DNA from 2 places in the Shewanella psychropiezotolerans genome. Region 1 is predicted to be linked to the other one. Evidence: predicted binding sites of a transcription regulator. Region 1 holds the regulator's gene; the other holds the start of a gene.
The links. The regulator NrdR, encoded in region 1, represses ribonucleotide reductase genes. The targets are predictions, from matches to a motif close to AAACACNANATNTNGTGTTT.
Positions count from the first base shown of each region.

Region 1 (11,004 bases):
ATCAACAAAATGTGGGTTATACCGGGCTGGAAGATCGCGGCGAGGGGAACAATGCCTACAATCGGGTCGATGGCGGCCAAGATAGCGCTAACAGGCCAGATACCCATCTGTCAGATGATTTTATCATGGATCCCGCTAAGTCTATGTTGTCTTGGGTCGAGTTATACAAGGTCAATGTCAAAGAGAGAGACAAGATAGTCGCTCAGATAAATTTTAATCAGGATATCAGCTATGAGCTGAACCTGAAGTTAGGGGCTAAGTACCGTAACAAGGAGCGTAATGCGCGATTCTCCGACGAGTTTTACTCCTGGGACCCCAGTGCTGGGCCAGTGCCGACCCTGAGTGATTTTCCCCTGTCTGGTCAGCCCGGTGGTGCTGATTATCTCGGGGCACTTAATGGTGATTATCATGAGCAATTTTCTCCGGTGGCGTCACTGCCTGAACTGGCCGATTTCTGGACTCAGAATCGGGATAACTTCATCTTAGATGAGAGTGAATCTCTGCTGGTCTCCAATGGCGGCGCCTTGGGACGTCACTTCGATGTCAATGAAACTCATATTTCTGCCTACGCCATGGCGAGCTATGAGTTTAATGACATGTGGTTCGTGATGGGGGGCTTGCGTCTGACTCAGACTGATACAGAGGTGAAGGGCTATACCTATATTGCCGATGAGGATGCCTTGGTGGCATCCAAAGGCGGCAAGGATTATCTTTCTGTATTGCCCTCTTTGCACGTTAAATATTCGCCGGATGAGATGACCAATTATCGACTCGCCTTGACCCGGGGTTTTAGTCGTCCCGATTTTGGTGCCTTATCTCCGGGGTCGACCTATTTCGAGGCTGACAATGAGCTCAATACGGGGAATCCGGAACTCGAACCTACTTATTCCAATAATCTGGATCTGATGGCGGAATATTATTTCGACAATGTGGGCTTGATATCGGCGGGATTCTTCTACAAAGATATCCAAGATCCCATCTTCGAACATACCAGCATAGGGGAATATAAGGGCAAGACTGGCGTGCTAATCAATCGCCCGGAAAATGGTGATGATGCTCGCTTGTATGGCGCAGAATTATCCCTGAGCCAGAGTTTAGATTTCATCTCTGACTCACTGGAAAGTTTCGGCATACTGGCCAATTATACCCTGATGGATTCAGAGATGACGGTGCCGGGTCGGGAGGAGAAAACTAAGATCCCCCGTCAGGCCGATAGGCTATATAACCTGACTGTCTATTATGACGATGACACCTTCTCATTACGTGTTGCGATGAATTACAAGGGAGAATATATCGAGTCTCACGGCAGAAGGTCGGATTCTGATCGCTACTATGGGTCCTACCAAAGTCTGGACATGTCGGCCTCCTATAACCTGAGCAAGCGTGCTTCGGTATACCTGGAGATGAATAATTTGACCGATGAGCCTCTGACCTATTATCAAGGCTCGCCAGCCAGGCCGCTACAAGTGGAATATTATGGAGTTAGAGGCATGCTAGGTTTCAGCTATGGCTTTTAAATTCAGTTTTTAGGTTTAGTCTCTAAAGCTGTGTGGAGATGAATAATCTAATCGATGGGCCTCTGATCCTGTGTAATCGCAAGGCTCGCCAGCCAGGCCGCTACAAGTGGAATATTATGGAGTTAGAGGCATGCTAGGTTTCAGCTATGGCTTTTAAATTCAGTTTTTAGGTTTAGTTTCTAAAGCTGTGTGGAGATGAATAATCTAATCGATGGGCCTCTGATCCTGTGTAATCGCAAGGCTCGCCAGCCAGGCCGCTACAAGTGGAATATTATGGAGTTAGAGGCATGCTAGGTTTCAGCTATGGCTTTTAAACTTAGTTTCTACACTTAATCATAAACCCGTGAATGGCACGGGTTTGGGCTGTGGAATCCAGATTCGTGTCTTTGGATATGAATAATCTAGGCCTGTGATATGGCATAAATATCATACTAACATCTCTGCTTGATGCGCGCGTATTGAGTATAACTAATGAGTAAAGCCAAGGAATTTCATGTTGTAAATACTGGGATTGTGATCGATAGCAGAGTAGACTACCGCGCAACCCTACCTATAAGAAATGACAGCTGGAGTGACTAATGCTGAAAAAAGATATGAATATCGCGGACTACGATCCACAACTTTTCAAAGCGATTGAAGATGAGACTCGCCGCCAGGAAGAGCATATCGAACTTATCGCTTCAGAAAACTACGCGAGTCCTCGTGTTCTTGAAGCACAAGGTTCTCAGCTAACCAACAAGTACGCCGAAGGTTACCCAGGTAAGCGTTACTATGGCGGTTGTGAGTATGTAGATATCGCAGAAGACTTGGCTATCTCTCGCGCTAAAGAGCTTTTCGGTGCCACTTATGCCAACGTGCAGCCACACTCAGGTTCACAGGCAAATGCCGCAGTATTTATGGCTCTGCTTCAAGGCGGCGACACTGTACTGGGTATGAGTCTGGCTCATGGTGGTCATCTGACTCACGGTTCACACGTTAGCTTCTCAGGTAAACTGTATAATGCGGTTCAATACGGTATCGATGAGACTACGGGTAAGATAGATTACGCCGAAGTTGAGCGCCTTGCTATCGAGCATAAGCCTAAGATGATCATCGCAGGTTTTAGTGCTTATTCAGGCATCGTCGACTGGAGCAAGTTCCGTGAAATTGCCGATAAAGTTGGTGCTTACCTGTTCGTCGATATGGCACACGTTGCCGGCCTGATTGCTGCGGGTATCTACCCGAATCCTCTCCCACACGCTCACGTTGTGACTACTACAACCCATAAGACCTTAGCCGGTCCGCGTGGTGGTTTGATCCTTTCGGCTATCGATGATGAAGCTATCTACAAGAAGCTAAACTCTGCGGTATTCCCTGGTGGTCAAGGTGGTCCTTTGATGCACGTTATCGCTGCTAAAGCGGTTGCATTTAAAGAAGCGCTAGAGCCTGAGTTTACTGTATATCAGAAGCAAGTCGTTGTTAATGCCAAGGCGATGGCAAAGACCTTCATCGAGCGTGGCTACGATGTGGTTTCTGGCGGTACCGATAACCATCTATTCTTGCTGGATTTGATCAGCAAAGATATGACGGGTAAAGATGCCGATGCGGCGCTGGGTCTTGCTAACATCACAGTGAATAAGAATTCGGTACCAAACGATCCACGTTCACCATTTGTGACTTCGGGTCTACGTATAGGTTCTCCTGCCATCACTCGCCGCGGCTTCAAGGAAGAGCAAGCAGTTGAGCTGACTAACTGGATGTGTGATGTGTTGGATGACATCACTAATGAAGGCACTATCGAGCGTGTTAAGAAGCAGGTTCTGGAACTGTGTGCTAAGTTCCCTGTTTACGGTTAACCTTTAAGGTTAATTCAGGTAAACTTCGATGGCCGCTACTTAGCGGCCATTTTTGTTGGTTTTTTCGTTAGAGTAAAAATGCCATTAGTTTTTTTCTCACTTATTTTTGGAGGCTCGATGCATTGTCCTTTCTGTAGCGCAACCGATACTAAGGTGATCGATTCTCGTCTGGTGGCCGGCGGACATCAGGTAAGACGACGCCGAGAGTGCGTCCAGTGTCACGAGAGATATACCACTTTTGAAGGTGCCGAACTTGTGATGCCCCGAGTGATAAAGCAAGACGGCAGTCGCCAGCCTTTCGATGAAGAGAAACTCAGGGGCGGCATGCTGAGGGCGGTAGAGAAGCGCCCCGTCTCTATTGATCAGATAGAGCAAGCCCTGACTAAGATCAAGTCGACCCTGAGGGCAACCGGCGAGCGTGAGGTCAAGTCTGAGCTTATCGGCAATTTGATGATGGATCAGCTGGTGGGCCTGGATAAGGTCGCCTATATCCGTTTTGCCTCGGTCTACCGGGCGTTCGAAGATGTTTCCGAGTTTGGTGATGCTATCGCCAAGCTGCAGAAGTAAATAAAGTTTCAATCCCATCGATTAGTGATTTTTTAAACTTTTTTGGTCTGTGAACTTATGTGGTCAATAGAAGATACTGAATTTATGAGCCGTGCAATCAAACTTGCACGTCGAGGTTTATATACCACTCGCCCTAATCCCTGTGTCGGTTGCGTCATCACATTAGATGATAAGATCCTCGGTGAAGGTTTTCATATTCGCGCCGGCGGCCCTCATGCCGAGGTGCATGCCTTAGCCATGGCCACGGAGCGCGCCGGCGGCCTAGCCGATCTAAAGGGCGCGACAGCTTATGTGACCCTGGAGCCTTGTAGCCATTATGGCCGCACGCCTCCTTGCGCAGAGGCGCTGATTAAACACGGTATATCCCGTGTCGTGGTGGCCGTAGAAGATCCCAATCCTCAGGTATCGGGTCGAGGCATTAAGATGCTCAAGGATGCCGGCATAAAGGTCGATGTTGGCCTGCTTGGTGATGAGGCTGCTCAAATTAATCCTGGCTTTATGAAGCGTATGCAAAGCGCGCTTCCTTGGGTGACGGTAAAACTTGCCGCTAGCTTAGATGGCAAGACGGCCTTGAGTAACGGCGCATCAAAATGGATCTCCGGCCCTGAGTCTCGCCGTGATGTGCAGCGCTTAAGAGCGCGGAGCTGCGCCTTGGTGACTGGCATCGAAACCGTATTGTTAGATGACCCATCCCTCAATGTGCGTCACAGTGAATTAGGCTTGTTATCGCAGCAAGTCGATGCAGACTCATTGCACCAGCCACTTAGAGTCATACTCGACAGCCGCGCCAGACTCACATCATCAGCGAAACTGTTTGCTATCACCAGCCCTATCTTACTGGTTTCTTGTGTCGATTATCCTCAGGCTGAACAGGACGCTTGGCCTAAGCATGTCTCCGGGCTCACACTGGCCCCAGATGATGACGGCAGAGTCGAGTTGACGGCGCTGTTTTCTCACTTAGGTAAAACCTGTAATTCAGTGTTAATCGAAGCAGGAGCAACACTGGCCGGCAGTGTCATTAGCCAGAATCATGCCGATGAGTTAATCCTCTATCAGGCGATGAAGCTTTTAGGCTCGAACGGACGTAATTTAATCTCTCTGCCTGACTATACAGATATGGCAGACATTCCATCCATCGAATTAATCGATGAACGTAAATTGGGTGATGACACCCGTTTGACGTTAAAAATAAGGTCATAATTCATGTTTACCGGGATCATAGAGTCAGTTGGAACCTTAAGAAAGATAGAGCGGCTAGGTGATGATATTCGCCTCAACGTGGCGAGTAATAAACTCGACCTGTCCGATGTGCGTCTAGGGGATAGCATAGCCACCAATGGCGTCTGTTTGACCGTCGTCGAATGCCTCAGTGATGGTTATGTCGCCGATATCTCGGCTGAAACAGTGAGCCTGACAGGCTTTGCCAAATACCAGGTGGGTACCAGAGTTAACCTTGAAAAAGCCGTGACGCCAACCACTCGATTAGGTGGACATATGGTTAGCGGTCATGTTGATGGCGTGGCGACCGTGGATGACAGGCAATACCGGGGTAAGGCCATCGAGTTCTGGCTGAGCGCACCGGCAGAGTTGGCCCGTTATATCGCCCACAAAGGCTCGATCACCATAGATGGGGTGAGCCTGACCGTGAATGAGGTGCAAGACAATCGCTTCAGACTGACTATTGTGCCTCATACCGCCACAGAGACGACCCTTGAAAGTCTCAAGGCGGGTGACAAGGTGAATATCGAAGTCGACCTGATTGCCCGTCATTTAGAGCGTTTGATGACATATACCAATAAAGAAACGCAGCCTGAGTCAAATGTGACCATGGATCTGTTAGCTCGCTCAGGTTTTTTGCGTTAGACACTAGAATACCTGTGAATAGAAGATTAAATTGATAATAAAATATCGGTTCATAGGTTTTGCCTAAACCAGATACTCGAAACTATAAAATTTAAGGCCTTACAATGTCGTTACACAGTATAGAAGAGATCATCGAAGATATTCGTCTCGGTAAAATGGTTATCTTGATGGACGATGAAGATCGTGAGAATGAAGGCGATCTGATCATGGCTGCAGACATGATCACGGCACAAGCGATTAACTTTATGGCGACCTTCGGCCGCGGATTGATCTGTCAGACATTGACTCAATCACGTTGTCAGCAGCTGAACTTACCTTTGATGGTCGTCAATAATAATGCCCAGTTTTCGACTAACTTCACTATGTCTATCGAGGCTGCTGAAGGAGTGACTACCGGTATATCGGCGCAAGACAGAGCGGTGACGGTGAAAGCTGCGGTCGCAAAAGAGGCTAAGGCCAGTGACATAGTGCAGCCGGGTCATATCTTTCCCTTGATGGCGAAAGAGGGCGGAGTGCTTATTCGTGCGGGTCATACCGAGGCGGGTTGTGATTTAGCCAGGCTGGCAGGTTTTGAAGCGTCATCTGTGATTGTCGAAATATTGAATGACGATGGCACCATGGCTCGACGCCCGGATCTTGAGGTGTTCGCCGAGAAACATGGTCTTAAGATGGGCACCATCGCCGATCTTATCGAATATCGTAATACCAAAGAGAGCAACGTAGTACGTGAGGCTAAGTGTAAACTGCCCACACGTTTCGGCGAGTTCGATATGCTGACTTTCAGAGACACTATCGATAATCAGCTCCACTATGTTTTGATCAAGGGTGAAGTTAAAGATGAAGTGCTGGTGCGCGTGCATCTGCAAAATACCTTCAATGACCTGTTGCACTCGGAACGTGATCAGAAGCGTAGTTGGCCCCTCGAGAAGGCGATGCAACGTATTGCCGATGAAGGCGGAGTACTGGTACTTCTGGGTAACCAGGAACACAGCAGTGATATTCTTGCCAAAGTAAAAGCATTCGAGCTCGAAGACAGTGGCCAAGCGCCCACTCCGGCAAAGTGGCAAGGAACGTCTCGTCAAGTGGGTGTCGGCTCGCAGATATTAGCCAATGTGGGGGTGACTAAGATGCGTCTGCTCAGTTCACCTAAACGTTATCATTCACTTTCAGGTTTTGGCTTAGAAGTGACCGAGTACATAAGTGAATAGATAAAATCTGTTCAAATTAAATCAATTCTGGTGATTTGCATGGAGAACAACGTAGGGGGCTGTGATATCATACCGCCTCTTCCGTGTCCGAGCCGGTTAAATCAGCTAATTTAGGTAAGATAAATGAACATAGTTCAAGGTAATATCGAGTCGAAAAACGCCAAGGTTGCTATCGTAGTATCTCGCTTCAACAGTTTTCTTGTTGAGAGCTTACTCGAGGGTGCGGTTGATACACTAAAGCGTTTCGGTCAAGTCGCTGATGATAACATCACAGTCGTACGAGTCCCCGGAGCCGTAGAGCTGCCTTTAGCTGCACGTCGTGTTGCCGCTAGTGGTAAGTTTGATGGCATTATTGCCCTCGGTGCAATTATCCGTGGCGGTACGCCACACTTTGATTTAGTTGCAGATGTATGTAATAAGGGATTAGGTCAAGTTGCACTTGAGTACGATGTTCCTGTTGCATTCGGTGTGTTGACTACCGATACCACAGAGCAAGCGATTGAGCGATCAGGTATTAAAGCGGGCAATAAGGGTGGCGAAGCTGCACTTAGCCTGATTGAAATGATTAACGTGCTGCAAGAACTAGAACAGCAGTTGCAAGATTAGGAAAAAAGATGAAACCTTCTGAGCGCCGCAAGGCCCGCCGTTTAGCCGTACAAGCCATCTACTCTTGGCAGTTAAGCGGAAATAATATTGCCGATGTGGAGCATGAGTTTCTTACAGAGCAAAAAGTCGATGGTATCGATGTCGCATACTTCCGTGAGTTATTCACTGGAACGGCAACGAAACTCGCTCAAATAGATGAACTAATTATTCCTCATGTTGAGCGTCCATTTAACGAAGTATCTCCTATCGAGAAAGCGGTACTGAGAATGGCGACCTACGAGCTTACATTCCGCAAGGATGTACCCTATAAGGTTGCGATTAACGAAGCTATCGAACTGGCAAAGACCTTTGGTGCAGAAGATGGCCATAAGTTTGTTAACGGTATTCTCGACAAGATAGTGGGTCGTAAGTAATACGAAAAACGGCATCTCAGGATGCCATTTTTTTTGCCTCGCGAACCTAGTATTTATCCTAAAATCAGATGTACTTATCTTACTCAGATACGGGCAGACTAATCCTTGAAAGAATTTCAATTAATCGAACACTTCTTTAATCGCCGTGGTCAAACGCGCCGTGATGTCGAGTTAGGCATAGGTGACGATTGTGCTCTGGTGCAAGTCGCTCCGAATAAATCCATCGCTATCTCTTGTGACACCTTAGTCGAGAATGTCCATTTCTATCCCGATATACCACCTCAAGCCTTGGGCTATAAATCCTTAGCCGTTAACCTCTCCGATCTTGCTTCCATGGGGGCCGAGCCCGCATGGATGACACTGGCATTAACCTTGCCCGATGTGGATGAGACTTGGCTGGAGCAGTTTAGTACCGGTTTGTTCGATGCCGCCGAGTATTACAGGGTGTCACTCATAGGTGGAGATACGACTCGTGGCCCGCGTGCAATCAGCATTACCATCAACGGATTAGTACCTACGGGAACCGCGCTGACGCGAGGTGGTGCTAAAAATGGTGACTGGATCTATGTCACTGGCACCTTAGGTGATTCGGCATTGGGTCTGGATGTGATACGCGGAAACCGGCGAGTCGATGCCGAATATAACGAATATCTGATTAATCGTCATTATTATCCGACACCGAGAGTGTTGGCGGGGCAAGCACTGCGAAACCTGGCCTCGAGTGCCATCGATCTCTCCGATGGTCTGGCATCGGATATTTTGCATGTGCTGAAGCGTTCTGAGGTCGGTGCGGTTATCGATGTGGATCTATTGCCGTTATCCCAGGCCGTAAAAGACTCAGTATCTGAGCAAGAAGCCTTAAGCTATGCGTTATCTGGCGGTGAGGACTACGAATTGCTCTTTACCGTTCCAGAGGCGCAAAAAGGCGCTTTGGAGATGGCGTTAGCCCATGCCTGTGTCGAATTTACCCAGGTAGGACAAGTGACGTCAGATAAACAACTGAGATTGATACGCAATGGAGAGCCATTTAATCTCACCAACATAGGTTTCGAGCATTTCTCCTGATGAACATATTATCTAAAGACAAAGCGTTAACTCATCTCTCCCTGAAGAATCCCATTCACTTTTTAGCGCTTGGGTTTGGTTCGGGCTTAGTGGCAAAAGCGCCGGGGACCTTCGGTACCTTGGCCGCTATTCCACTTTTTCTCCTGATGGCACCCCTTAGCTTACCTTGGTATCTGGCGCTCACCTTATTGAGTGTGCTCGCTGGTTTTTATATCTGTGATAAGGCCGCTAAAGACATGGGGGTTCACGATCATGGTGCTATCGTGTGGGATGAAATTGCCGGATTACTCATTACTATGATTGCCGCGCCTGCGGGTTGGCTCTGGTTAGTCATAGGATTCGCCTTGTTTCGCTTCTTCGATATTTTGAAACCTTGGCCCATTCGTTGGCTGGATGCCAAGGTACAAGGTGGCTTCGGGATCATGATTGACGATGTGCTGGCAGGTATTTTCTCGCTGATTTGTCTGCAGGTGTTAGCTTACTATTTCGCTTAAAACACCCAGGTGGCTTTGGCGAAAAAGGTGGGGTCGGCGATATGACCAAACAGGTCTTGTCCCGCGTTATCGGTACCATTGTAGGTGATACACGCGGTTACCGGACCTATGGGGTAGCTTAAGCCTAAGTTAAAATAGGTATAAGCATCACCTAGGGCCTCCTCGGTGTCCCACCATCCTAGCTGCATATCTAAACTTACTCCGGTATCCCACAGTGACAGCGACTTGTTGTATTCCACTCGGTAGGCTTTATCTTGACTCAAGTCCCCTAAGATATCATTTAAGGTATGGCTAAAAGAGAATTGTCCATAAGGGGTGTACAGGTCAAACATCAACTCGGTAAAGTCCAGACTGATGTCTGCCGCATTGGAGCCCTGAATAAGATATTGGTAGAGGGTGACCGATAGATACACTTCTTCGTTAAATAGATGACGGTAGCCAACATAAACATCGGTCTCCAGGTTTTCTCCAGCCTCATAGGGGCTGGCATCATCGATGAAATTGAATGTCGATATGAAGGTGCCCAGGTAAAATCCATTACCGACGTCGTATCCGGCGAGTACCTGTACGGCTGGATCTGTCTGCGTCAAAGACACCCCATAGGCTCTATGATCTGTAGTAACGGTCGCATGACCATAAAAACTGCCATCCGCCTGGCTGGGGAGTGTGAAAAAAAGCATCAGATAAGCGAGTAAATGAAGCGTCTTAATGACGACAATGAGAGAGTATTTGGCCGCACTTTTCCATGTGTTCAGTAAATAATTCATATCCCTTGCCTTATTACCGATTAGCTCGTTTCCTTAGAGCCATTCATCTAATGACTCTAAGGAAAATATAGACCAAGGGAAGCGCTATATCCAATATTTAATGAGGTCGGTATATAGAATCTACAATCGCAACAGCTCCTTAGCATTCGCCAATGTATTGTTAGTGATCTCATCACCGCCCAGTAAACGGGCCAGCTCCTCTATGCGCTGATTTTTGTCCAATGGCGTCATGGACGTCTCTGTCTTTCCTGCCTTACTCTTCTTGTCGACAAACATGTGTTGGTGTCCATTGCCGGCAACTTGAGGGAGATGGGTCACACACAATACCTGAGTGGAGTCTCCTAGCTTTCTCAGCATTCGTCCAACCACCGCCGCAGTCGCCCCAGAAATACCCACATCGACCTCATCAAAAATGAGCGTTGGTGTCGATACTTTTCTGGCGGTAATGACTTGGATACCCAGGCCTATTCTGGATAATTCACCACCCGATGCGACCTTAGACAGGGGCTGAAGCGGCTGTCCTGGGTTCGTGGTGACGAGAAACTCTATGGTGTCACAGCCATTCGGTGAGCTGAGATCTTCACTGAATGTGACCAAAATAGTAAATTTTCCCTTCGGCATGTTCAGTTCATGGATAGATTGAGTGACCTGCTTGTCTAACTCTTTGGC
Region 1 is NZ_CP041614.1:1,679,174-1,690,177, forward strand. It holds gene FM037_RS07425 (TonB-dependent receptor) at 1-1,517, shown strand, start outside; gene glyA (serine hydroxymethyltransferase) at 2,096-3,352, shown strand; gene nrdR (transcriptional regulator NrdR) at 3,470-3,919, shown strand; gene ribD (bifunctional diaminohydroxyphosphoribosylaminopyrimidine deaminase/5-amino-6-(5-phosphoribosylamino)uracil reductase RibD) at 3,977-5,119, shown strand; gene FM037_RS07445 (riboflavin synthase) at 5,123-5,782, shown strand; gene ribBA (bifunctional 3,4-dihydroxy-2-butanone-4-phosphate synthase/GTP cyclohydrolase II) at 5,887-6,990, shown strand; gene ribH (6,7-dimethyl-8-ribityllumazine synthase) at 7,114-7,596, shown strand; gene nusB (transcription antitermination factor NusB) at 7,605-8,009, shown strand; gene thiL (thiamine-phosphate kinase) at 8,115-9,074, shown strand; gene FM037_RS07470 (phosphatidylglycerophosphatase A family protein) at 9,074-9,568, shown strand; gene FM037_RS07475 (TorF family putative porin) at 9,565-10,335, opposite strand; gene recN (DNA repair protein RecN) at 10,456-11,004, opposite strand, start outside.

Region 2 (11,004 bases), 2.6 Mb from region 1:
TATTGAGAGATCATGCCGCACACGGCGATTCTGCCGTGGTCATTCATGTTGTTCAGTGCGGCGGTGAGATGTTCGCCACCGACATTTTCAAAATAGACATCTATACCATGGGGGGCAGCCTGTTTCAGTGCAGTGCTAAGATCCTTTGTCGTCTTGTAGTTAATCACAGCATCGACGCCTAAGTCGCGCAGATGAGCGGCCTTCTCGTCGCTACCAACGGAAGCCACCACCTTGGCTCCCATTAATATACCGAGCTGGCACACGACGCTGCCTACTGCACCCGCTGCACCAGAAACAAATAGGGTGTCTCCCTCTTTTAAGGCGGCGATTCGGGTCAAGCCTGTCCATGCCGTCATGCCTGGCATACCTAAGACACCGAGGAAGTGAGATTCACTCATTGGGGTATTTGGGAGCCTAGTATGATCGCTGCCATCGGTGACATAATGACTACGCCAGCCGTGCATGGCACTGACTTTGCTGCCGATTGGGAACTCGGGATTGTTGGACTCTATCACTTCGCCTATCGAACCGCCTTCCAGTACCTGGCCTATCTGAAATGGTGTAATATAGCTCTCTCTATCGATCATGCGACCACGCATATAAGGGTCTACCGACATCCACAGGTTTTTAACCAGAAATTCACCGTTGGTGATAGTCGGCAACTCCACCGATGTCTGTTTGAAATTATCTGCTGTAGGCATACCCTCTGGGCGAGAGTCTAATAGGATCTGATTGGCGTTCATAAAACCTCTTTGCTTTGCGCGCTAATTAATTGTGGTAAACTCTACACTTAAACTTTTTACCGCGCAACTAGTTTGCGCGCAAATTAAAAGTTCAATGTGTAGATTCGTTAAGATATAGAGTGTAGATGCGGGTACAATGACTGCCAGCGATCTTGTAAACTTAATCAAGCAAAATGCTGAATAACGCCTAAGGTATGAATAGTGACCGATAATCTTCATTTAAAAATGAACACAAACGATACACAAGCAAGCAGTTGCCTGTCGGACAACGTCTGTTTTGCCCTGTATACCGCAGGTAATGCCCTAGTGCGTGCCTATCGTCCCTTACTGGATGAATGTGGCTTAACCTATCCACAATACCTGGTGATGCAGGCGCTCTGGTTAAATGATGGTGTCAGTTTGACTCACCTGTCTCAGGCGACACGTCTGGATTTAGGCACCTTGACGCCCATAGTCAAGCGGTTAGAGAACAAAGACTTGTTGATCCGTGCCATCGACGCCGAGGATGAGCGCAAGAAGGTCATCAGAACCACTCATGAGGGGCTCTCGTTGAAACAAGAGGCATTAGCACTCAAGCAAGTCTTGCTCGATAAAGTCACCCTCTCTGAGCCTGAAATAGAGTCTCTGAGGAAGATGTGCATGACCTTAACTCAAGACTTAAATAGGAAATAATGAGATAGATTCAGCATGTTTATGGTTTTCTCTTCATTATTTGTCATTTAATTTATTTTACGGCATGTTTCCTGCTTAATAGTTGCATATTTCTTTTTTATGTCGGTATTTTGACAATGAATCCAATCACTAGCCTTGCCAGCCAAATTAACTCAGGGACTATCGCCGGAGGTAATGCCAATTCTGCCGGGGCGAAGAGTACCAGCCTGGCCGACAGTTATGGTGTTAACAGTCATCAGACTGAAGCTGGCTCGAGCAGTGATAAGGTCAGCCTGAGTCAATCGAAAGAGGCGGCGACTGGGCTCAATAGGGATGGGATTAAAGACGAATCGGTGTCTCTGTCACCTAGGGCTGCCAGGGCACAAAAAATTGAAGCCATGGCGAAAGACTTTTTCTCTAAGGGGGACTTCTCTGCTGCCGATCTGCCAAAACTTATCCAACGCTTGCATCAAGACGGGATCTTGTCAGATACCCAGCTGAATCGTCTGTCAGAAGGCGGCTTCGACTTACCAAAAGTTCAAGGTCAGCCCGATGATTTTAAAGCATTTATTCAAGATAAGCGTGAAGAGTTAACCGCCAATGGCGACACCCAAGGTATGACAGGTGTCCTGATTAGCCTACTCGATGATGCCGAGAGCGTGCTTAATCAAATGGATAATGCACAGAGTAAAGAGGTGGGTCAGCAAGCGACTCGGGTATCGGCTCAATTGAATATTTATCTTAAGAGTGATACCCAGATGTCATCGAGCGATCGTGAGCAGTGGCAGGGGCTTAAATCTGTGATGCAGCTTGCATCCTCCATGGGAGAAAATCAACAAGCGGTCGGCATGGTAAATAGTTACCTGAGTCTCGGCAGATTTTAGTACTCTTACCATGTAAGTTTTTCAGTGTTATCCACTTTTTCGAATACTTTTGTTTCGTTTTCTCATTTGTTCTATCTGCCAGTCCATCTAGCTTGCTTCATTCCTAAGGTCAAGGCCACTCTTATCAATAAGTGGTCTTGTTGGCAGGAATAATTTCTTGTTAAAACCTATCCCCAAAATCATGATCTCGATCAATGTTCTTTCTATGACTTTGTAGCTTAATACACAGCATATTGTGTTATACGGTTAATTTAGCACTATATATGGTGTTATTTTCGACGTCACTTGAGGAGAGATTGAACAATGCCAGTGGTTATTAAGCGGGATGGTTACCGCACGCCTTTTGACGAAACAAGGATTAGAGACGCTGTGGTGGCTGCAGCGAACTCGGCAGGTATTGAAGACAAGAGTTACGCCGTGAGTGTTGCCTCCTCTGTCGCTAAATGTGTGGCAGAACATGCTGAGATAGATATTCACGAGCTACAGGACTTGGTCGAGAATCACTTGATGGAAGGCCCTTATAAGTCCCTCGCTCGCGTCTATATCGAGTATCGTCATGATAGAGATCTGCACCGTGAAACAAGCAGTCGATTGAACCAGGAGATCCGCGGTTTAGTCGATCAGACCAATGCGGCTCTGATGAATGAAAATGCCAATAAAGACGCTAAAGTGATCCCGACTCAGCGCGACTTGTTAGCGGGTATCGTGGCTAAACATTATGCTACCCGACATATTTTACCCAAAGATGTGGTTGCCGCTCATGAGTCCGGTGAGATCCATTATCACGATCTCGATTATGCGCCTTTCTTCCCCATGTTTAACTGCATGCTGATCGATCTCAGTGGCATGTTGACTAAGGGCTTCAAGATGGGTAACGCCGAGATTGAGACGCCTAAATCTATCTCTACAGCAACGGCCGTGACGGCGCAGATCATCGCCCAGGTAGCCAGTCATATCTATGGTGGTACCACGATTAATCGTATCGATGAAGTCCTGGCTCCTTTTGTTGCTAAGAGTTACGACAAGCAGTATCAGCTGGCGTTGGACTGGGGGATCACAGATGCGAAAGCCTTCGCTACCGCGCAGACTACAAAAGAGTGCCATGATGCGTTCCAGTCTCTTGAGTATGAGGTCAATACCTTACATACGGCCAATGGACAGACACCCTTTGTCACCTTTGGTTTCGGTTTAGGCACCTCCTGGGAGTCTCGCCTCATTCAGTCATCTATGATGAAGGTTCGTATTGCGGGTCTGGGTAAGAATCGTAAGACGGCAGTATTCCCTAAGCTAGTCTTTGCCATTCGCGATGGTATTAATCACAAGGCGGGTGACTGTAACTATGATATCAAGCAACTTGCGCTTAAATGCGCCACGACCCGCATGTATCCGGATATCCTCAACTATGAGCAAGTAGAGAAAGTGACCGGCTCTTTTAAGACCCCTATGGGGTGCCGCAGCTTCCTTGGGACCTATGAAGAAGATGGTGAGCTGATCCACGAAGGTCGTAATAACTTAGGTGTGGTGAGTCTGAACCTACCAAGGATTGCGCTGGAAGCCAAAGGCGATGAAGCGGAATTTTATCGCATCTTAGATCTGCGTCTCGCCATCGCCCGTAAGGCTCTGGATACCAGAATTGAGCGTTTAGAAGGCGTGAAAGCGCGTGTGGCGCCAATCCTGTATATGGAAGGGGCTTGTGGAGTCAGGCTTAGAGCCGATGATGATATCTCAAGTATCTTCAAAAATGGTCGCGCCTCGATTTCTCTGGGCTATATCGGATTACATGAGACGATCAATGCCCTCTACGGCACAGATAAGCATGTTTATGATTGTGAAACCTTGCGTCAAAAAGCCATTGAAGTCATCGAGTATATGAAAGCGGCGACCAACAAGTGGCGAGAGGAGACCAGCTATGCCTTCAGTCTCTACAGCACACCTAGTGAAAACCTCTGCAGCCGTTTCTGTAAGCTCGACACTCAGGTCTTTGGCGTGATCGAAGGAGTGACGCAGAAGGGCTATTACACCAATAGCTTTCATCTCGATGTTGAAAAGCAAGTTAATCCATACGACAAGTTGGATTTTGAGCAGCCTTACCCTGCATTAACTAATGGCGGTTTCATCTGTTACGGCGAATATCCGAATATGCAGAATAATCTCGAGGCATTGGAAGATGTGTGGGATTACAGTTATAGCCGAGTGCCATATTACGGTACCAATACGCCTATCGATGAGTGTTATGACTGTGGCTTTACTGGCGAGTTTGAATGTACCAGCAAGGGCTTCACCTGCCCTAAGTGTGGTAATCATGAACCGAGTCGGGTCTCTGTGACTCGTAGAGTCTGTGGCTACTTAGGCAGTCCCGATGCGAGGCCCTTCAACTTTGGTAAGCAAGAAGAAGTGAAGCGCCGGGTAAAGCACCTTTAATAAATCTGCTTCGCTTATTTATATGTAATAAAAAGCAAGGTGTTACAGAGTCAGTAGCGCCTTCTCTATTTACTCGGCAGGTTGGAATTGTGCTATGAACTACCATCAATATTATCCTGTAGATGTTATCAATGGCCCTGGAACGAGGGCGACTCTATTTGTCACCGGCTGTGAGCATCAATGCCGTGGCTGCTATAATCAAAGCACATGGAACCCCGATCATGGCCATCGATTTGACTTACAGATGCAGCAGCGAGTCATTAACGATCTGAAAGATAGCCGGATTAAGCGCAGAGGCTTATCACTCTCAGGTGGAGATCCTCTCTACCCTGAGAACATCTCAGAGATACTCGCCCTGGTTAAGCGAGTTAAAAGTGAGTGTCCCGGTAAAGATATTTGGTTGTGGACCGGATACAAGTTAGCAGAGTTATCCGCCGAGCAAAAGAGGGTGCTAGATTATGTCGATGTGCTGGTGGATGGCAAGTTTGAGCAGGAGAATGCAGATGTCAGTCTGGTTTTTCGTGGTAGCAGCAATCAGGTAATTCACAATCTGGTAGAAAAGCGATAACTGTATTCATTCAGTTACTGTTATAATGGCGGCCATAGGTTTCAAATCATTTAAAAAACAGCCGCGCATTGAGGCTGTTTTTGCATTTTACAGAATATTTTTAAGGCACGAGCATGAATTTAAAAGAAGAGCTTCATGGACTTAACGACAAGCTAGAACAGTTTCGTCGTAAATTAGCCGCTGCAGAAAAGCGCGGAGATAAAGGCATCATGTTGCAATTTAGACAGGAAATAAACGCAGTGAATAAGCGTATTGCCAGCGCTAAGACTCAACAGACCCGCGAGTTGAGTAAGCAAGGCGGCTCAGTAGTTAGCTTAAAATTCAAGCGTCCTCTGACGAAAGCTGAGCAGGCTGACATGGGTAAACTTAAGAAATCCGTAAAAGGGCTGGTCGTGGTTCATCCTATGACGGCACTCGGGCGTGAAATGGGTATCAAGGTGGTCACAGGCTTCGCACCAAAAGAGTTTTAATTATCTAATTTATTCCGGTTAGACGGTTATTCTTTAGTGAGCGATATCATGTTTTTCTATCGTCGTCAGGCGTATCATTCCTACCTAATGTAGGTGGAGTGCTAGTATTAGGCGTATCATTCCTATCTGAAGAGAGAGGAGTGCTAGTATTAGGTGAATCAATAGCCGATTAAAATGCTAGGGTATTTCACTTACTGGTAAAACCAGATAATATTCCTCCCTTCACTGCAAGATAGAGTGGAAGGGTGGGTTATAAAACCGTCGTTTTTAGACATAGGTCATTCTCGTTGTTTTTTCTGATTATAGTCATCTCAGGGAAAGAGAGTCTTTAAGGTTATTTCATGTCGATCAAGTATATCGCTTCTTCAAAACTCCCGACGCCTTGGGGCGTATTTGCTATGCACGGTTTTGAAGATACAGAGACTGGAAAAGAGCATGTTGCGCTGACATTGGGCGAACTGGACAGCCAGAGCCCGATCCTTGGACGTATTCATTCAGAATGCTTAACGGGTGATGCTCTATTCAGCCTACGCTGTGATTGTGGCTTTCAGCTGCAGACTGCGATGCAAAATATTGCCGATGCGGGTCAAGGTTTTCTCCTTTACCTTCGTCAAGAGGGGCGTGGCATAGGTCTGCTCAATAAGATCAGAGCTTATGAGCTACAAGATCAGGGTGCCAATACCGTCGAAGCCAATGAAAAACTGGGTTTCGCCGCCGATATGCGTAAGTACGATATGATCTTGCCCATGATGGAGAAGATTGGCGTCCAGAAAGTCAGATTAATGACTAACAATCCTCGCAAAGTAAAAGCGATGAAAGAGTTAGGCATAGAGGTCGTCGAGCGTATTCCGCTACAAGTGGGCAAGAATCGCTATAACGAGTCCTATTTGAAGACCAAGTCAACGGAACTTGGCCATCTGATGTCTGAATATCATTTTGCTGATGAAGGCAAAGAATAACGTCAGTTGTAGATTTTCCTTCATTCTGTCGCTATATTCAGAGCCATACTAATAATATAGTTTCTATATCTTATATATGGTTCTGAAATCAGTTCTTATCGCGCTAACACTGCTTGGATCTTTTTCTGTCTATGCTGAAGAAGATTTTACCCATTACGCGTTTGCAAATTATCTAGGCAGTGGTATCTATAAAACCTCAGGGCAGAATGCTACTGTGGTTAACATACCCATCAGTTTCGAACTCTATAAGAATGATACTGAATCTCTCACCCTGCGCACCCCTATATCGCTGGGCTTCTTCAATTTTAAATGGAGCGATCTTCCTGAGGCTGACCTGCCCTCCAGCGTCGGCACCATGACGATAACCCCTGGCATTGAATATCGTGTCCGTACCTCAGAGGATCATGAATTTCAAACCTATGTAGATCTTGGCTACGGTAATAATTTTACCTCAGGTACCAATGTCGCTATCTATTCAGCAGGTGTCTCCAGTTTACTGGATCTTGAATTAAGGCAGTCAGCACCAGTCTGGGTTAACCGACTGTTTTTCGCTGGCTATGCCAGCTTCGATGGGACTCAGAGTGAGACCTATTCTGCACTTCAATCTGGTATCGATATAGGGACAAATATTCATTGGCGCTGGGATTGGTTAGGCGTCGATGTCGAGCCCAGGGTGTTTGCTGCTGGTTATTGGTACTTCGATAAACTCAGGTTCGCTACGCCATTTGGTGAAGATGTTTTGGTGTCGAATAGTTTAGAAGTGGGCGCAACCTTAGCGTTTTCTAAGCCAATCCTTTGGGATTGGATGGGAATTGACCGCTTGGGTCTCAGTGTCCGGGCCGGTGATGGCGTCAAGGTATGGCGTTTGATCTTTGAGTTTCCTATCTAGGCTCTATCTTACACTTAGTTTCAGTATTTAGATTTCTGAGTCTAGCTTATCTCTGAGAAAATCCAGAAATACCCGAATTTTTGGTGAAATTAATTCCCGCTTTAGGTAGAGCGCATAGGTCGAGCTCAAAGGAGCACAGGGGCTAAATAGATCCTGTTCCAGTATTCGGACTAAGCTGCCATTTTTCAACTCATCTTTCACTGCCCACAGTGGAATTAAGGCAAAACCTGCATCGTTCAATAATAGTTGTTTCTGACCATTGACAGAATTGACCGTGAGCCCTTCAGAAATGGTCAATTTTTTAAAAGTATGGGGGGCTTAGTTTTCATAACGAACCATTCACGCCAGCCGGCATAGCCATATCTTATACAATCAAATTTATGTAAGTCGTTTGTTGATAGTGGCAGTCCATTATTGGTAATGTATTGAGGGCTCGAGCAGAGCAAGAAGTTATTATCGGTCAGTTTGCGGGCGATCAAGTTAGAGTCCGGCAGGTGACCGCTGCGTATGGCGATATCGACATTCTCCTCCACCATATCTATGACACGCTCGGTTAATTCCAGCTCAATTTTCACCTCCGGATATTGGTGTATAAACGCTGGGATCAATGGCAGCACACAACTTTCACCGAAGCCAACTGTCATGCTGACTTTCAAGTGACCCTTAGGGTTTTGCTGTAACTCATTTACCGCCCTGTGAGCCTCATCGAGCTCGGAGACGATACGCTGAGAATACTGATAATAGGTTAAGCCTGCTTCGGTTAAGCCTATATTACGGGTATTTCGATTGAGTAGGCGAATGCCAAGTTCTTTCTCCAATGCCACCAACTGGCGGGAGATGGAGGAGGGCTGAATATCGAAGATTCGACTCGCTTTCGAGATGCTGCCGGTTTCTACGACACAGTTAAAATAGTGCAACCGAGTGAATATGCTCATGAGTGTATCTCCATTTTGGTGTGATAAAGCTAGAATAGCATTATTGTCTAAAAGACAAAAATGCTTTGCTTTATGGTGCCTTGATGGTTTGTTAGGCAATAACTAAAATAGCTTCATTAACATTAACTAGCCATTCAATGATAGAGACGATAAATATGAAAGCCATGATCATAAAACAACTGGGTTCCAGCGATGTGTTCCAACTGGCCGAAAAAGCCAAGCCGGTATTGAAGTCAGGCCACATGCTGGTGGAAGTGAAAGCTTCGAGTGTGAATCCGTTAGATACTATGTTGCGCTCAAGCGACACTCCTTGGTCTGCTAATTTACCTGAAATACTCCACGGTGATGTTGCCGGTGTGGTGACTGAAGTGGCCGATGACGTGAGTCACTTCAAGGTTGGCGATGAGGTTTATGGCTGTGCGGGGGGAATTGCGGGTATCGATGGGGCATTAGCGGAATTTATGTTGGTCGATGCCGATTTAATGGCTCTTAAGCCTAAAACCTTGACCATGAGACAGGCTGCCGTGCTGCCTTTGGTGTCTATTACGGCATGGGAAGGCTTATGTCATAAACTCAAGGTAAAGCAAGGCGATAAGGTGCTGATCCATGGCGCAACGGGTGGGGTTGGCCATGTGGCAATTCAGTTAGCCAAACATCTTGGCGCCGAGGTCACCGCAACATCGACGCCGCGTAATATGAAGCTTGCCGCGAGTATAGGCGCCGATCACTTAGTCGATATCAAGGTGCAGTCTGTGTCCGACTATGTTCAACAGTACACCAAGGGCGTGGGGTTCGATGCCATATTCGATCCCGTGGCCGGTGACAATATTCAACTCAGCTTCGAAGCCGCTCGATTTAATGGTGCTGTTGCCACCACTTTACCCATCGATAATGTATTACAGGTGGCATTGAAGAGTTTGAGTTTTCACAGCGTGCTTATGCTTATCCCTATGGTCGAAGGCATTAATCGACAATCCCACGGTGAGATCTTAACTAAGATAGCCGAGTTGGTGGACTCTGGTATTATCAAACCTCTGCTCGATGAGTCTGACTTCACTATCTGGCAAGTCGCCGATGCACATGCTCGTTTAGAATCCGGCGCAGCAGTTGGAAAAATAGCATTAAGGGTGTAGTCACCACCTAGCTAGGCTGAATGTAGACAAGAATATTCATCACTTAGTCACCGATGTTTGCTATAAGAGGTAGCCCCCATATATGGTGCTACCTCTTTTTTGTTCAATCAGCCAGAGTAAATCAGTTTACTTTGGTATTTCTGTTACTTTTTAGATAAGCATGAGTCGCTCGAAAACTAATCACCTGAGTGAATGGTTACTATAATTAAAAGATGTTTAGTCAGCTGCCCTGAACAGAGTTAGGTATTTTTAACTTGTTTGGTAGCTCTTTTAACAGGACGGTCGCCATGTTCACATCACGTGTATTGGGGTCATTAATCTGTGTTCTCCTACTTTTATTTACTGACGTCGAAGTCGCAGTAGCAAACTCAAATGCCGAAATAAGCCAAGAACTCACCACGCTCTATCGCGCTGCCAGGAAAGTCATCTCAGTCAATCAACAACATATCAACGATGCTTCTATAGGTGATAAAGGGTTGTCGGGTGAATCTGTAAAAGAGCAGGCTCTGGTCAATTATGCACAGGCCAGTGGTATTCCCTTAGATACAGACCAACTCACCGATGCCCAGACTGCCATGTTGATTGCGGTCGTGGCTGTCATGGATGAAAATCAGGATTTAATCAATGAACAAGGTGTGGGATTTAAAGGTTTCTTACCCGCAATTTTTGCCCGGCAGGTGGCTAATAAGTTCAGTTCCAGTATGGCTGGAAAGATGAAAATCAAGTTAACGGCACCTAAGACTTATGTGAGAAATCGTGCTAACAGGCCTGATAAATGGGAGAACAATGTTATCGAAACCCTGTTTAAGAGTGCAGACTATATGAAGGGAGAGCCATTTTCTGAGGAATCTAAGGTCAAGGGCAAAGATGCCTTTAGATTTATCTTACCTGAATACTATGGTAAGTCATGTTTAGGCTGCCATGGCATGCCAAAAGGAGAGAGGGACATTACCGGTGGCAAGAAAGAGGGAGGTGTATTAGGTGAGTTAGGTGGAGCGATCAGCTTAATCATCTACCAGTAGAGGTAGTAGTGGTATGTTTAAAAATATGACTATATCGACCAAACTGGTTGCAGGCAGCTTTGGTTTCTCGGCTGTAATGGCATTTGCATTGATCTATGTGCTGACAACGGTTGAAAGTATCTCTTCGATTAGTGTTGAACAACAAGTGTTAGTCGAGCAGCAGATTAACGCGATTAGGCACCAGGAAGAGATGCAGCTTCTGCAGCGAGTAGAGCGTAATAAATACTTACTGGCGAGTGAGATCGATAAAGAGTTTCGGGAGCTCAGGGCCTGGCTGTTGGATCTGTCGGTTAGCTGGTTAAACGAAGCGGAAGATCAGGCAAATATCA
Region 2 is NZ_CP041614.1:4,238,297-4,249,300, reverse strand. It holds gene FM037_RS18740 (NADP-dependent oxidoreductase) at 1-743, opposite strand, end outside; gene FM037_RS18735 (MarR family winged helix-turn-helix transcriptional regulator) at 969-1,415, shown strand; gene FM037_RS18730 (hypothetical protein) at 1,532-2,278, shown strand; gene nrdD (anaerobic ribonucleoside-triphosphate reductase) at 2,582-4,699, shown strand; gene nrdG (anaerobic ribonucleoside-triphosphate reductase-activating protein) at 4,794-5,267, shown strand; gene FM037_RS18715 (YibL family ribosome-associated protein) at 5,381-5,737, shown strand; gene ribA (GTP cyclohydrolase II) at 6,079-6,696, shown strand; gene FM037_RS18705 (hypothetical protein) at 6,773-7,585, shown strand; gene FM037_RS30475 (LysR substrate-binding domain-containing protein) at 7,613-7,882, opposite strand; gene FM037_RS18700 (LysR family transcriptional regulator) at 7,879-8,520, opposite strand; gene FM037_RS18695 (zinc-dependent alcohol dehydrogenase family protein) at 8,676-9,653, shown strand; gene FM037_RS18690 (c-type heme family protein) at 9,941-10,675, shown strand; gene FM037_RS18685 (methyl-accepting chemotaxis protein) at 10,689-11,004, shown strand, end outside.
Region 2: a site for NrdR is predicted at 2,531-2,550, ahead of nrdD (anaerobic ribonucleoside-triphosphate reductase). Genes of this name have one in related genera too.